DNA from 2 places in the Pseudomonas sp. NPDC089392 genome. Region 2 is predicted to be linked to the other one. Evidence: riboswitches for the same ligand, from Rfam matches in the RefSeq annotation. Region 2 holds a riboswitch; the other holds the start of a gene.
The links. Region 2 has a riboswitch for cobalamin ahead of ACIP1G_RS26155 (CbtB domain-containing protein). Riboswitches for the same ligand answer to the same signal wherever they lie in the genome.
Positions count from the first base shown of each region.

Region 1: another riboswitch for cobalamin. It lies ahead of ACIP1G_RS20755 (TonB-dependent receptor); the one in region 2 lies ahead of ACIP1G_RS26155 (CbtB domain-containing protein).

Region 1 is NZ_JBIVIF010000026.1:55,674-63,154, reverse strand. It holds gene calA (vanillin reductase) at 1-352, opposite strand, end outside; gene ACIP1G_RS20780 (AraC family transcriptional regulator N-terminal domain-containing protein) at 535-1,440, shown strand; gene thpR (RNA 2',3'-cyclic phosphodiesterase) at 1,569-2,114, opposite strand; gene lpxO (lipid A hydroxylase LpxO) at 2,273-3,172, shown strand; gene ACIP1G_RS20765 (carboxymuconolactone decarboxylase family protein) at 3,410-3,754, shown strand; gene ACIP1G_RS20760 (GNAT family N-acetyltransferase) at 3,833-4,402, shown strand; cobalamin riboswitch at 4,562-4,770, shown strand; gene ACIP1G_RS20755 (TonB-dependent receptor) at 4,882-7,008, shown strand; gene ACIP1G_RS20750 (DUF1624 domain-containing protein) at 7,217-7,481, shown strand, end outside.
Region 2 is NZ_JBIVIF010000043.1:18,865-26,345, forward strand. It holds gene ACIP1G_RS26125 (transporter substrate-binding domain-containing protein) at 1-2,079, opposite strand, end outside; gene ACIP1G_RS26130 (response regulator) at 2,093-2,707, opposite strand; gene ACIP1G_RS26135 (DUF1272 domain-containing protein) at 2,929-3,171, opposite strand; gene cobM (precorrin-4 C(11)-methyltransferase) at 3,238-3,990, opposite strand; gene ACIP1G_RS26145 (cobalamin biosynthesis protein) at 4,024-4,410, opposite strand; gene ACIP1G_RS26150 (CbtA family protein) at 4,410-5,096, opposite strand; gene ACIP1G_RS26155 (CbtB domain-containing protein) at 5,106-5,294, opposite strand; cobalamin riboswitch at 5,387-5,612, opposite strand; gene ACIP1G_RS26160 (LLM class flavin-dependent oxidoreductase) at 5,774-6,874, opposite strand; gene ACIP1G_RS26165 (class II aldolase/adducin family protein) at 7,148-7,481, opposite strand, start outside.

The DNA.
Region 1 (7,481 bases), on a different contig from region 2:
TGGCGTAGGTCATGGTCGGGCCTTCCAGGCAGTATTGCTCCAGGTCCTTGGCACAGGCCTCGCAGTGACGGCAGGAGTCGACCATGCAGCCGACGCCAACCAGGTCACCGACCTTGTGGGCGGTTACCTGGGCGCCCACCGCCGTAACCCGGCCGATGATCTCGTGGCCAGGCATCAGTGGGTACACGGCAATGCCCCACTCGTTGCGCGCCTGATGGATGTCGGAGTGGCACACGCCGCAGTACAGGATCTCGATGGCGACGTCGTCCGCACGTGGGCTGCGGCGCTCGAAGGTCATGGGGGCCAGGGGGCTGGTGGGGGTTTGGGCGGCGTAACCAATGGCGGTGTACATGCAGGGCCTCGTAGTGGAAGTGAAACGATTCAGGCGGCGCATTCTGCGCGCCATCGCGCCCCTCGCCCACGGCTGATCCTCCGGCATGCATGCCTGATTCTCCGAACATGCCATCCAGCATCTGGCGCCGCACCTCCAATCTGCGATGATTAAGCTGTCTGATTCTCTGCCCCTGGTTCACCATGCAACTGACCCGCCACGTCGACGCCAATGCACCGCTTTGCGCGCTGATCCGCAGCCTCGCCACGCGCCCCGGCTTTGTGCCCACGCACCTACCCCAGGTGCAGGTGCTGAGCTGGGACCACTATGTGGCCAGCAGCCCGCAAATCTACGAACCCAGCCTGATGATCCTGGCCCAGGGCAGCAAGCTCGCGCGCCTGGGGCCGCGTACCTTGGAGTACGGTGCCGGGCATTACCTGGTGCAGGCGTTGTCGGTGCCGTTCATGTGCGAAACCTTCGCCACCCCTGAAGCGCCCTTGCTCGGCGTGGCGGTGGACATCGACCGTGCTGTGCTGGGTGAACTGGTACAGAGCATGGACCTGGCGCCAGACGTTGCAGTGCAGGCACAAACACCGCAGTCGATGACCTCGGCGGCGCTGGATGCGCCGATGCGGGAAAGCGTGGAGCGGCTGCTGCGCTGCCTGCAGGACCCGCTGGACGCCAGGGTACTGGGCCCAGCGCGGGTACGTGAGGTGCTGTATACCGCACTGCGCGGCCCGCAGGCCGGTGTGTTGCGAGCGTTGGTAGAGCAACAGGGGCATTTCGCTCGCATTGGCGCCGCCCTCGCCCACCTGCGCGAGCACTACACCGAGCCGCTGAGCGTTGAAGCACTGGCCGCACGGGCCAACATGAGCGTTTCGACCTTCCATGAACACTTCAAGCGCTGCACCGACATGGCGCCGATGCAGTACCTCAAGCGCCTGCGGTTGCTGAAGGCGCAACAGATGCTGATTGGCGAAGGCCTGGGAGTGGCCCAGGCCGCGCACCGGGTGGGGTACCAGAGCACATCGCAGTTCAGCCGCGAGTACAAACGCCAGTTCGAGCGCAGCCCGGGGGATGAGTTGCCATATCAAAGCTTACCGGTTTAGCCCCTTAAGGCCGCGTGCGATTTTGCAGGAGCAGCCCTGTGGGAGCGGGTTCACCCGCGAAGAATCCAACACGGTGGATGGCACCGGCTTTGCCGGTGTTCGCGGCTAAAGCCCACACAGGGTCAGAGTCAATGCAAAAGCGGCCACTGTGCCAACGGCCAATATGCACCCTTGCGCGACTCGTACAACGTGAAGTGGCGGGCAGCGAGGTAAAACTCCGGCGCGCTGCTGGCTTCTGGCGGCTGGCCACGGTAATCCCTGGACAGCGTCAAGTGCGGGCGATACTCACGGTTGGCCGCTTCCACTCCCAACGGCAGCAGCGCCTGCTGCAAGCCGTACACCAGTTGCAACAGGGGCTGCGGTGTCTGCCGCGCCTCCAGTACCAGGGCACTGGCGCGCCGCCACACCTGCAAACGGTCGAGCAACAGCCGCGGTGCCGTGGCCGGCAGCGCCAGTTGGTCGACAGCCGCGCATATTGCTGGCACCTGGGCAGCATCCACATCGCCGAGGAACAGCAACGTCACATGAAAGTTGGCCGCCGGCACCGGTTTGCCGTTGCGCAGGTTCAGGTCGCGCCGCCACTGGGCCAAAGCGCGGCGCTGGGCATCGCTGACCGGTAAGGCGAAGAACAACCGCTTGAACGGCGTACCGCTGGTGTGCAGATCCTGAACCATGTGAACTCCTGGGCGTGAATCGTTTGCGCAAGTCTGTAGGGTATTACACCTAAGTCGCCCCGCCGTTTCGTAACAATAAGTACAAACTGCGCCCATGATTGTTTATGCTCGGGGGCTTATGCCATGGCGCATGGCCATTTTTCGACAAGTAAACGTCCATGAAAATTGCACTCGTACTCCTCTTCGTCCTCTCGATCGCCTATGTTCACCTGCGCGGTCGGGTGCGCCACAAGCTGACCCGCCAGCTGGGCGACCACTCAAGCTTCCTGGCACCGATCAACAGCTTTCTGTATCTGTTTTCCAAGCACCCGGCCAAGCCTTACCTGCCGGTAGAGGCCTTCCCCGAACTGAAGCCGCTGCAGGACCATTGGCAGGAGATCCGCGAGGAAGGCCGCCAGCTGCTGCACGTGGGCGAAATCAAGAAGTCCGAGAACTACGATGACGTCGGTTTCAACTCGTTCTTCAAGACCGGCTGGAAGCGCTTTTACCTGAAGTGGTACGGCGAAAGCCACCCATCGGCGATGGCCCTGTGCCCACGCACCACCGAGTTGCTGCAAGGCATCGGCACGGTCAAGGCGGCCATGTTCGCCACCCTGCCGCCAGGCGCCAAGCTGGTGCGCCACCGTGACCCGTATGCCGGTTCGTACCGCTACCACCTGGGCCTGGACACACCGAACGACGACGGTTGCTATATCGACGTGGACGGCGAGAAGTACTCGTGGCGCGATGGCGAGGGCGTGGTCTTCGATGAAACCTACATCCACTACGCAGCCAACACCACCGAGCACAACCGCATCATCCTGTTCTGCGACGTCGAACGCCCGCTCAAGTACCGCTGGGCAACCGCGTTCAACCGCTGGTTCAGCCGCAATGTAATGGCCGCCGCCGCCGCGCCCAATGATGCCAGCGACAAGACCGGAGGCATCAACCGGCTGTTCACCCGCATCTACAAGATCCGCGAACGCGGCAAGGCGCTGAAGAAGCGCAACCGCATGCGCTACTACCTGGAGAAGTGGGCAGTGGTTGCGGCGTTGGTGCTGGTGTTCATCTACATCTGATGGCTGTACGCAATCCATGCAGGAGCGGCTGTAGGAGCGGCTTTAGCCGCGAACACCGGCGCAGCCGGTGCCATCCACCGCGTCGCCCGCTTCGCGGGTAAACCCGCTCCCACAGGTACTGCGCTGGCTTCGAGTTCACGCAGTACCCTGTGCACACCCACCAAAGTACAAGCCTCACACCTGCCACTCTTCGACTAGCCTGAAAGCTCCACTCGCAACCACCCCAAGGTGAAGACGATGAGCATGATGGACTGGGACGCCTACCGTAAGCAGTTGATGGCCGGCATCGGCGATCTCAAGCAACTGTCACCCGACACCGTGGCCGGCTACATGACCGCCAGCGGTGCCGGGGCCAAGACCAACCACCTGGACGCCAAGACCCGCGAGCTGATCTCCCTGGCCGTGGCCGTGACCACCCGCTGCGACGGCTGCATTGCCGTGCATTCGCAGCAGGCGGTCAAGCATGGCGCCAGCCGCGAGGAAATTGCCGAGGCCCTCGGCGTGGCCGTGGCGATGAACGCCGGTGCCGCGCTGGTCTACTCGGCGCGGGCCATGGATGCAGTAGGCAAGGCCAACGGCTGAGCACAAACGGCGTCGCCGCCCTTGCGCGACGGCGCCGCGCCACCCAGACTGGGCGGCTTAGCACGCGCAGGAACCCGCATGATCCACATTCGCCCCATGACGCCCGAAGACTTCGAACGCTTCTGGCCTACCTTCCAGGCCGTTGTCCAGGCCCGTGAAACCTACGCTTTCGACCCGGCCCTGAGCTTTGAACAGGCCCGCCAGCTGTGGCTGGAGCTGCCATTGCACACGCTGCTGGCAGAAGAGGATGGCGAGCTGCTGGGTTCGTATTACCTCAAGGCCAATGCCGCCGGGCCGGGCGCGCACGTGGGTAATTGCGGCTACATGGTCTGCGAACAGGCGCGTGGCCGGGGCGTGGCGCGCTTGATGTGCGAGCATTCGCAGAAGCTGGCACGCCAGGAGGGCTTTCTGGCCCTGCAGTTCAATTCGGTGGTAGCCAGCAATGAAGTGGCAGTGGCGCTGTGGCACAAGCTGGGCTTCGAAACCGTCGGCCGCTTGCCCAAGGCCTATCGCCATGCCCGCCTGGGGCTGGTGGACTGCCTGGTGATGTACAAGTGGCTGGCGGATGAGCCGGTGGTGGAGAAGCCGCCGCTGCTGATTGGGCGCAAGAACATCGAGGCGCGGGTTTCGCGGCGGCGCGGGCGCTGATTTTCTGAGGCAGGCCCGGCCTATTCGCGGGTAAACCCGCTCCTACACCCAGAGGCCTTTGATATTCCTGTGGGAGCGGGCGAGCCCGCGAAGTGGCCAGGCCTGCCTACTACTCCCCCATCACCCCTGCAAATTTGACCCACCCGCATTTCAATGGTCAGATGCGCGCCAGTTTCAGGTGTCCTGCGCCGCCGCGCGCAGGGTGAAACGGGAAGCCGGTGCGTCGTGTTACCCACGACAAGTCCGGCGCTGCCCCCGCAACGGTAAGCGAGCGAGCCCTTCGAGATACCACTGTGCACACGCATGGGAAGGTGAAGGTTTCATGCCCCTCGCAAGCCCGGAGACCGGCCTGAAGCGTCACTTGGCAACCCGCGGTGGGCGGGCGCAGGCCGGTATCCGTGCGCGCGCCTGCCTGTACGGAACGCCTCCTTTGCGTGTTTTCCACCGGGATCCAATCATTCCTGCAGCAGTGGAACGACATGTCCCGTATGTTCAAGCTTCACCCCCTGGCGGCCTGCCTGGCCGTCGCCCTGCCGGCCTTGGCCGATGACCGTGATCCACAGCCCCTGGCCCTGCCTTCCACGGCCATCACCGATACCTTCGACAGCCGCGACATCAATCTGGCCACGCCGACCCAGGCCGGCTCGCGCCTTGGCCTCAGTGCCTTGGAAACACCGGCCAGCACCAGCAGCATCAGCGCCGAGCAGATCCAGCAGCGCAACAACCTCACCGTGCAGGACGCGGTGACCCGTTCGCCGGGCATCACCTTTGTCGGCTCCCCGGGCGATGGCGGTACAGGCTTGTCCGCTCGCGGCTTTGCCGGCCACAGCTCGGTGATGACACTGTTCGACGGCGCCCGCCTGTTCACCGGTGCCGGCACCCAGACGTTCCCGGTCGACCCGTGGATGGTCGAGCGCATCGACGTGATTCGCGGCCCGGCCTCGGTGCTGTACGGTGAAGGTGCCACCGGCGCGGTAATCAATGTGATCCCGAAAAAGCCGTTTGCCGGCGAGGTGCGCAACCACCTGCGCCTGGGCTACGGCTCGTGGGACCGCCAGCAGCTGGGGCTGGACAGCGGCGGCAGCCTCAGTGAACGCCTCAGCTACCGCCTGACACTGAACCAGCAGGCCGGCAACGGCTGGGTAGACCGCACCACCTCGCGTAGCCTGGCCCTGAGTGCCGCGCTGCGCTTCGATGCCAGTGACGACCTCAGTTTCACCCTGGCCCATGACCGCGGTGAGGCACAGCCTGCCAACTACTACGGCACCCCGCTGATCGACGGCCACTACCGCAGCAGCCTGCACAAGAAAAACTATAACGTGCAGAACGACGTACAGCGTTACGACGACGAGTGGACCAGGCTGACCACCGACTGGGCGCTGAACGACCACGTCAGCGCCAGCAACCAGCTGTACTACATCAAGAGCCGCCGCCACTGGCGCAATGCCGAGAACTACGACTGGGATGCCGAACACCAGCAGCTACAGCGCGGCAGCTACCTGGAAATCAAGCACAACCAGGAGCAGTTCGGCGACCGCCAGACGTTCACTTTCGACCACACGCTGTTCGGCCTGGCCAGCAAGACCGTGCTCGGCACGGAGTACAACAAGGTGCGTTTCAACGTCGACAGCAACGCCCCCTACGATGATGTCGGCGGCGACTACATCGACCCGTGGCAACCACAGCCGGGCGGGTTCCACAGTGCCTCGCCGTTGCGCCCGCAAACCCTGTCCACCACCCACAGCTTTGCCCTGTTCGCCGAAAACCGTCTGCAGTTGAGCGAGCGGCTGTCACTGGTAACCGGCGTGCGCCGCGACCAGCACCACATCGACCGCGACAACCTGACCGACGACAGCCGCAGCGACCGCAGCCTGCAAGGTGGCAACTGGCGCGTCGGGCTGGTGTTTGCGGTTACCGACGACCTGTCGCTGTATGGCCAGTACTCCACCAGCGAGGACGGGGTCGACAATCTGATCAGCCTCAGCCCGAGCCAGATGCACTATGACCTGACAGAAGCGAAGCAGACCGAGGTCGGACTCAAGCAGCGCTTCTGGGAGGGCCGTGGCGAATGGACCTTGGCGGCCTACCACATCGTCAAGAAGAAGCTGCTGGTGGCCGACCCGATCACCCACGAGCCGCAACAGGCCGGCCAGCAGACCTCCGACGGCCTGGAGGCAACCCTGGAGCTGGCGCTGGCTCACCAGTGGCAGGTGTCGGCCAACGCATCGCTGGTGCGCGCCAGGTATGACGACTTCGCCGAAATGGTCGGCGGTGTTGCGCAGGACCGCGCGGGCAACCGGCCGGTCAACGTGCCGCGGCGTACCGCCAACCTGTGGCTGAGCAAAGGCTTCGGGCAGCAAGTAGAGGCCGGCATTGGCGCGCGCTATGTGGATGAGCGCTATGCCGATACCGCCAATACCCAGAGCGCCCCCGGATACACCGTGGTAGATGCCAACATCGGCTGGCAGGTGTTACCGGATGTGCGGCTGGGGTTGCAATTGAACAACCTGTTCGACCGTGAGTATGTGCAGTCGGCGTTCAGCGGGCAGCAGTGGCTGATGGGGATGCCACGGTCGTACTTTGCGACGGTGGATTACAGCTTCTGACCTGAGCCGGCCTGTGCCGGCCTCTTCGCGGGTAAACCCGCTCCTACAAAGGACAGCGTCTATCTCAATGCCTGTGCTGTACCTGTGTAGGAGCGGGTTTACCCGCGAAAGGGCCGGCACAGGCAAACACAAAAACCGCTACCAACCCCTCACCATTTAGTTATAAGATAACGTTTCACTTGACATCAATTCCCATCAGCGACCCTCCATGACAAGCGCCAGCGCCACCCCTACCCTGCTTACCCAGCGCCTGCAGAGCATCGATGCCCTGCGCGGCCTGGTAATCCTGTTCATGCTCCTGGACCACGTCCGCGAGACCTTCTTCCTGCACCGCCAGGTCAGCGACCCGATGGCCATCGACACCACCGAGCCGGCGCTATTCGTCAGCCGCACCCTGGCCCACCTGTGTGCGCCGGTGTTCGTCCTGCTGACCGGCCTGTCGGCCTGGCTTTACGGCGAGAAACACCAAGGCC
Region 2 (7,481 bases):
TTTGGCTCGCGCATTGCCTTCGAACACCCGAACCGTGGCGCGTACCAGTTCAACCAGGTTGGTGGCTACCGGTTGCAGGGTTATGTGCCCGGACTCGATGCGTGAAATGTCGAGAATATCGCCAATCAGTTCAAGCAGGCCGATGGCCGAGTCATGAGCTGTCTGCAAGGTCTGGGCGTCACAGCGGCCGCTGCGGCTGTCTTCCAGGGCCAGCTCCAGCAGGCCGATCACAGCATTCATCGGGGTGCGGATTTCATGGCTCATGGTGGCCAGGAAGGTACTTTTGGTGTGGCTGGCCTGTTCTGCGTCGTCCTTGGCCTGGCGCAACTGTTCAAGCAGGCCGCGGCTGAGCGCCAATTGCGCCTGCAGTGCATGTTGGGCCTCGGTGCGTTGATTGATGAGCTTGCGCAGGTAGCTGTTCCAGAACACCACCCCGGCCAGCAGCAGGGCCGACAACACCAGCACCTGCAAGGCCAGGGTGCGGTAGTCGCGCCACGGGCTGTCGCTGACCAGCGTGCTGGTGCGCCAACGGTTGATCAACTGGTCCAGTTCTTCTGGCGGTATGCTCAGCAATGCCTTGTCGAGTATGGCTTGCAGCTGCGGTTGGTCGGAGGCCACGGCAAAGGCGGCGATGGCCGGGTCGTCATCGAGCACACGGGCGATGCGCAAGCGGCCCTTGAACACATGGCTGATGTAGTAGGCGGCATTGATATGGCTGCTGAGGGCGACGTCGGCAGTGCCGTTGGCCACGGCTTCCATCAGGCCGAGGGGGTTGTCCACGTCGACCAGCCTGGCCTGCGGGTAGCGTTGCTGCAACACGGCCCGTTGCGGTGAGCCGCGTACCAGGGCGATACGCTGGCCGTCCAGGGCCTTGGCTTGCCCCGGCGCTGCATTGTCGCTGCGGGTGACCAGTACCCTTGGGCTGACCAGGTACGGGCGGGTATAGCGCAGTTGCCTGGAGCGGTCTGCGCCGTAGCCCAGGGCGCCGATCATCTGTGCATCACCTTGGCCCAGGCGTTCAACCATCGCATAGGCTGAAGTGCTTTCGATGGGTTTGAAGTGCAGCCCGGTGCGCAACGAAATCTGCTTGAGCAGGTCGAGGGTGATGCCGCTGGGGTGGTGCTGGGCATCGTTGAAGGTCAGTGGCGCCAGGGAGGTATTGATCAGCACGTCGATGCTAGGGTTGGCGGCGATCCAGGCCTCTTCTTCGGCGGTCAGCGCGGCGAGGTGGCGCTGTAACAGCAGGCTGGTGTTGCCGCTGCTCCAGCGCCGCAGGATGTTCAGGCGTTCGCTTTCGCTGATGCGCGCCAGCGCTTGGTCGACCAGCCGATGCAGGCGCGGGTTGTCGCTGGCCAGGGCAAAAGCGAAGGCCTCGGGGGCAGTTTGGGAAAAATGGTCGATCTTCAACGCGCCCTGATAACTCTTGCCGATCGTGAAGTCGGTGCTGATGGCGTCGCCCAGGTAGGCGTCGGCCTCGCCCAGTTCGACGGCAGCCAGCCCGGCCAGGGCCGAACGGTACAGGCTCAATTGTGCCTTGGGGTAGAGGGCGCGTACGGTACTGGCCGGCAGGTAATGATCGACCATGGCCAGGCGCAGGCCGGCAAGGTCGGGCGTGTTCTTCAAGCTGCGCCCCTCGCGGGTGACGACCACCGGCAGGTCTTCAGCATAGGGGGCGCTAAGGCTGAGCTGGGCATCTGCGGCCTCGAAGGCGTTGGAGCTACCCAGCAGGTCGATGCGGCCATCACGCAACGCGGCAATGGCTTCGTGGCGGCTGTCGAAGCGGCGTACGTCGATGGTTATGCCCAGCTGTTCGGCAATGATACCCGCGTAATCGGCGCTGAGGCCTTCGTAGTCGTGCTGGCTGACGTTGATTTCAAATGGCGGGTAGTCGGGCCGCGAGCTGCCCAGTACCAGGTGTTGGCGTTGCTGTAACCACTGGCGGTCTTCGCTGGGCAGCGATAGCGGCGCTGCGGCGCTGACCGAGCGGGCCAGCAGTTGGCGCGGTTCACTGTTGGCCGACAGCCCGCTTGAACCCACCAGGCCGATGGCCAGAAGGGCGCTCGCCAGCAGGCGCTTCATGGCTGCCAAGCCCTCAGTAGACGCTGTTGCGCTTGGCCAGGTCGACCATTTCAACCAAGGATTCCGTCTTGAGCTTTTCCATGATGCGGCCTCGGTAAGTACTGATGGTCTTGGCGCTGAGGTTCATGCAGGTGCCAATGTTCTTGTTGTTTTCGCCACGCGCCAGGCGCCGCAGCACTTCCATTTCCCGGTTGGAAAGGCTGGCCAGGCGCACAGGCTCGCTTTCCAGCGAGTTGCTGTTGACCGACATCTGCGGGAAGGTCGAGTAGCCCTTGACCAGGGCCTTGAGGGCAAACAGCAGCGCCTCGTGGTCCTCTTCCTTGGTGACGAAGGCACCGATGCCGGCATCCAGGCAGCGCCGCACGTACAGGTCGGTGGCTTGCCCGGTCAGCACCATGATCTTGGGTACTGGTTCCAGGCATTGCAGGCGCTTGATCACTTCCATGCCATCCAGGCCGGGCAGGCCGATGTCGAGAATGACCACGTCCGGGCGCAGTTCGCGGGCTACCTGCGCCACTTCGCTGCCATTGCCGACCTCGCCGACGACACGGAAGCGCTCACGCTCGAGCAGTAGGCGCAAGGACAGCCGGACGATGGGGTGGTCGTCGACGATCAGCACAGTTGTCATGGGGAAAACTCCTGTCGGGATGTGGTCCGCTTCCTGGAACACTCAGGAATACGTCTGCAAGTGGGGTTATCGGAAGCGCTGCACGATACGACCATTCCCGAAGTTTGGTAATGCCGAGTATAGAAGTGTTGATAAACCCCGTGGTTGTTGTCGAAATTTCCTACAAATAACGAGAAAGACATCACCCTATCAAAGCGGCGATGTCTGTTTTTTGCGGCCAGTCAAGCGCAGGCGGAGTGTGCTTTTTTCACGCGCTGGGTCGAGGCGGGGTTATTGAGCAGCGCCTGGCCGGCCCGTGTCGGGCGGGCCACCAATTGGCCGGAGCAGTTTGGGCAACGGCCCTGGAAGCGGGTTTCGGCGCAGGCGCGGCAGAAGGTACATTCGAAGGAGCAGATCAGCGCGTCGGGGCTGTCACCCGGCAGGTCGGTATCGCAGCACTCGCAGTTGGGGCGTAAATCCAGCATGGGCATGACTCCTGTTCGCAGGCGGGAACCTGGAGTCTGCTACGCCCGCGGCAAGCCTGGCAATGCTCAGTCGCCAGGGCGGTACAAGTGGGCGTGCCCCGCGCGGTACAAGGCCGACTCGGCGAACGGCGTGTCGCCCAGCACGTGGCCCACCAGAATCAGCGCCGTGCGCCGGAAGGCCTTGGCCGCAACCAGTTTGACGATATCGCCGAGGGTGCCGCGCACCCAGTCCTGGTCGGGCCAGGTGGCGCGATGCACCACCGCCACCGGGCAGTCTGCGCCGTAGTGCGGCAGCAACTCATCGACGATACGCGCCAGGTGCTTGACCCCCAGGTGGATCGCCAAGGTGCTCCCATGGCGCGCCAGGTCGCCCAGTTGCTCGCCCGATGGCATCGGCGAGCTGTCGCCATAGCGGGTGAGGATCACCGTCTGCGCCACCTGTGGCAGGGTCAGTTCGCAGCCGAGCAGGGCTGCGCTGGCCGCCGTGGCGGTGACCCCGGGGATGATCTGGTAATCGATGCCCAGCACCTGCAGGTGGCGGATCTGCTCACCGATGGCGCCGTACAGGCTGGGGTCGCCGCTGTGTACCCGGGCCACATCCTGGCCTTGTTCGTGCGCATTGCGCATGGCCGCGATGATCTGCTCCAGGTGCAGTTCGGCACTGTTGATCACGGTCTCGGCCTGGTGGCCTTCAAGCACGGCGGCAGGTACCAGTGAGCCGGCATAGATGATCACCGGGCACTGGCGGATCAGCCGTTGGCCCTTGACCGTGATCAGTTCCGGGTCGCCGGGGCCGGCGCCGATGAAGTAGACCGTCATTGAAAGTCCTTGCAAGAAAGAAGAGCGAAACGTTCAGCAGGCCAGCGCGAGGGTGGCCGGGCCCATTACCTGGCGCGTCAGCAGCAAGCGGGCCGTACCAAGCTGCTGGCAGGCCAGGGCCAGGGCAGCGCTTTCGGCCACGCCCCAGCAGCCGCTGTGGGCATGGGCTGCGGCAGAGCGGTGGCTGAGCAACGGTTCGTAGGGTTGCAGTTGCGCGCTATGGTACAGCACCAAGGGCAAACCGAGGCGCTCGGCCAACTGCTGCAAGCCGGGCTCGTCGGCCTTCAGGCTGATGCTGGCGATGCCGCGTAGATCAGCCAACGCCAGGCCCTGGTTGCCCAGCGCCTGGTGCAGCAAGGTTTGCAGGGTATCCGCCGGGCAACCCCGGCGGCAGCCGAAACCGGCGTAAAAAACCGGCATCAGGCCTGGCTGGAGCGGCGGAACAGCCATGCGCTGAGCAGGCCCAAGGCCAGCCAGAAGGCGGCGTTGGTCAGCCAGGAGGCCACTTTGAACTGGGTTTCCAGGGCTTCAGGGGCCAGGCTTTCGTGCACCTCGGGTTGCGGTGCGCCGATTACATGGGGAATGACCAGCAGCACGGCACCCAGCGCCTTCAGCAGCCAGTGGCGGGCGAACACCAGCAAGGCCAGGCCGAGGGCGGTGGCACTGGCTGTGCCGATCCACCAGGCCTGGCGTTGCCCCAGGTCGGCAGCCGCAGTGCCTGGCAGTTCGGGTGGCAGGCCCAGGGTTGGGGCCAGGCAGAACACGGCAAAGCCGGCCAGCCCCCACCATGCGCCAGTGCCGGCGCGCTGTGGCTCGCGCAGGCTGTACAGGGCGGCGAGGATCAGGGCGAAGCCGACCGCGACCACCAGGTTGCCACCGGTAGTGGACAGCACGCGTTGCCAGCCGTCTTCGGGCGACCAGGCTTCGGCGCTGTGTTCATGGGCAGGCACTTCACTGCCGTGCTCGTGGTGTGCGGCCGGGGCGGAGGACTCGTAGGTTTCTGCCTCAAGGATCAATGGGGCGACCCAGAAGCTTTGCAGCAAGGTCAGCAGCAGGGCAGCCAGCAGCCCGCTGAAGCCCGCGGTACGGGCAATGCGCGTGATCATCGGGCGTACTCAGTGGCAGGGGAAGGCGGCGCTGTGACGGGTGTCGTGGGCGGCGTTGTGTACGGCCTCGATGTGCGAGAAACCGGCGAAGTACACCAGGCACAAGCCCAGCAGGCTGGCGCCGACGGCGATGACTACGCGCTGGCTGAGGGTAACAGGGGTGGCAAGGCTGTGTGGCTTGGTGCTGGTGACGGGCATGACGCGTTCCTCTGCTTTTTGTGGGCAATGGGCAAGCGCGGCAGCCCCGAGCGTGTACGCCCAGGGGAATGCAACAGCGCCCGCCCACCGCGGGGTGTTCATGAACGCCAGGCCGGTCTCCGGGCTTGCGAGGAGGAGCTGGGCTCCTGGAAAGCGTCACCTTCCCATGCCGAACTATCGGGCACAGTGGTATAGACGTTTCGCTCGCTTACCGTTGCGGGGGCAGCACCGGCCTTGTCCGGCCCTGATTGAAGGGCCTGCGACGCACCGGTTTCCCGTTTCACCCCCATTGGGGGCACCTGAACGTGAGGCATAAGGAGAGCATGGGGCGGGCTTGGCGTCAATCGCCATATTGGGCCGCTTTGCGGCCCTTCGCGGGCTTGCCCGCTCCCACAGGTGTGCCGCTGAACCTATGATTTGCGATATCCCTGTGGGAGCGGGCGCGCCCGCGAAGAGGCCAGTGCGGCAGGTAGAGAGATCTATGCCGTGCGCGCGCTGCGGCCGGCCTCATGCTGGTCAACCAGCACGCGAATACGCGGGATCAGCGCTTGTCCGTACTCAACCGCATCAAGCAGCTGGTCAAAACCGCGGAACAGGAAGGTGGTCACCCCCAGTTCGTAGTAGGCCAGCACCGACTCGGCCACCTGGTCTGCGGTGCCCACCAACGAAGTGGAGTTGCCCGCACCGCCACCCAGTGCCGCAATCTCTGTCCACAGACGGGTGTCATGCACCTTGCGCTGGCTGGCCAGTTGCACCAGGCGCTCGGAACCGGCGTTGCTCTTGCCAAAGTTTTTCTCGCGGCGGTTGCCCTGACGAATGCCAATACGTTCCTGGGCGTCGGCCAGTATGCGTTCGGCGCGGCCCCAGGCTTCGGCCTCGGTGGCCCCCAGGATCGGCCGCAGCGACAGGCTGAAGCGGATGTGCTTTTCGCGCCCATAGCGTGCCGCTGCCTTGCGCACCTTGGCGATGCGCTCGCGTACCTGCTCCAGCGGTTCGCCCCACATCATGTAGACATCGGCGTGCTTGGCAGCCACCTCGACCGCCGCGTCGGAAGCGCCAGAGAAGTAGATCGGCAAGTGCTGCACCGGCTTGACCAGGGTCAGGTTGTCTTCGATGCGGTAGTGAGTGCCCTGGTGGTCGAACGGTTCGTGACGGGTCCAGGTGTCGCGCAGTACCTGCAGGTACTCGTCGGTGCGGGCATAACGGGCATCCTTGTCGAGGAAGTCGCCATCGCGCTGCAAGTCGCCGCTGTCACCGCCGGTGATGACGTTGATCGAGGCCCGCCCACGGCTCAGCTGGTCCAGGGTGGCAAACTGGCGGGCGGCGAAGGTCGGGGCCTGAAAGCCCGGTCGATGGGCTACCAGCAGGCCGATGCGCTCGGTGAGGGCGGCCACGTAGCTGGCCAGGATCAGCGAATCCGGCGCGCTGGTGTTGACCGCCAGCAGCGCCTTGTCGAAGCCGCCGTATTCCTGGGCCTGGGAGAAGGCCTTGATGAACTCCAGATCCACCAGCGGGCCGCGTGGCGCCTGGGATTCGCTGCTTTCCTGCGGGCCGATGAGGCCGATGAATTCGAGGCTCATGGGTGAAGCTCCTGTGCTGTTGAGTGGCGAGTCGGGCCGCGACAGGAGCGCTGCGTGATGCAGGGGGTGGGCTGCCTGGCGGGGCTGTGGTAAACGGCCTCCGCCAGGTGTGGGGTCGGTCTTGATGGGTAGACCATAGCGTGGGGTGGGTGGGGTTGTGAAAGGCTTTTTGGATCTATGCTAATTATGTTTTAAGGGAATTAAATCTATATTTAAAATTAATAAAATGCATTTTAAATATAGGCGCCAGCACAGGTAATAGGTGGCGGCTAGTCAGTCCCGGTAATCCAGCCCCTCCCGATCCAGCTGCCGGATCAATGCATCCCAGTGCCGCTGAATGCCTTCCCCCAGCCCATCGGAAAACCGCTTCGACTGCTCATGTACCTTGGCAATCGCCGCTGGCGCCGCGTGCAGCAACTGGTCATTGCCCCCGGCCTGCGCCGCCACCTGGATATTGCAGGCGCGCTCCAGCCCGTGCAGTTCACGGAACGCATGTTCGACACTGATGCCTCCCGTCAACAGGCCATGATTGCGCAGGATCAGGATGTTGCTGTCGCCCAGGTTGGCCACCAGCCGCTGTTGCTCGTCCAGGTCCAGTGCGACGCCC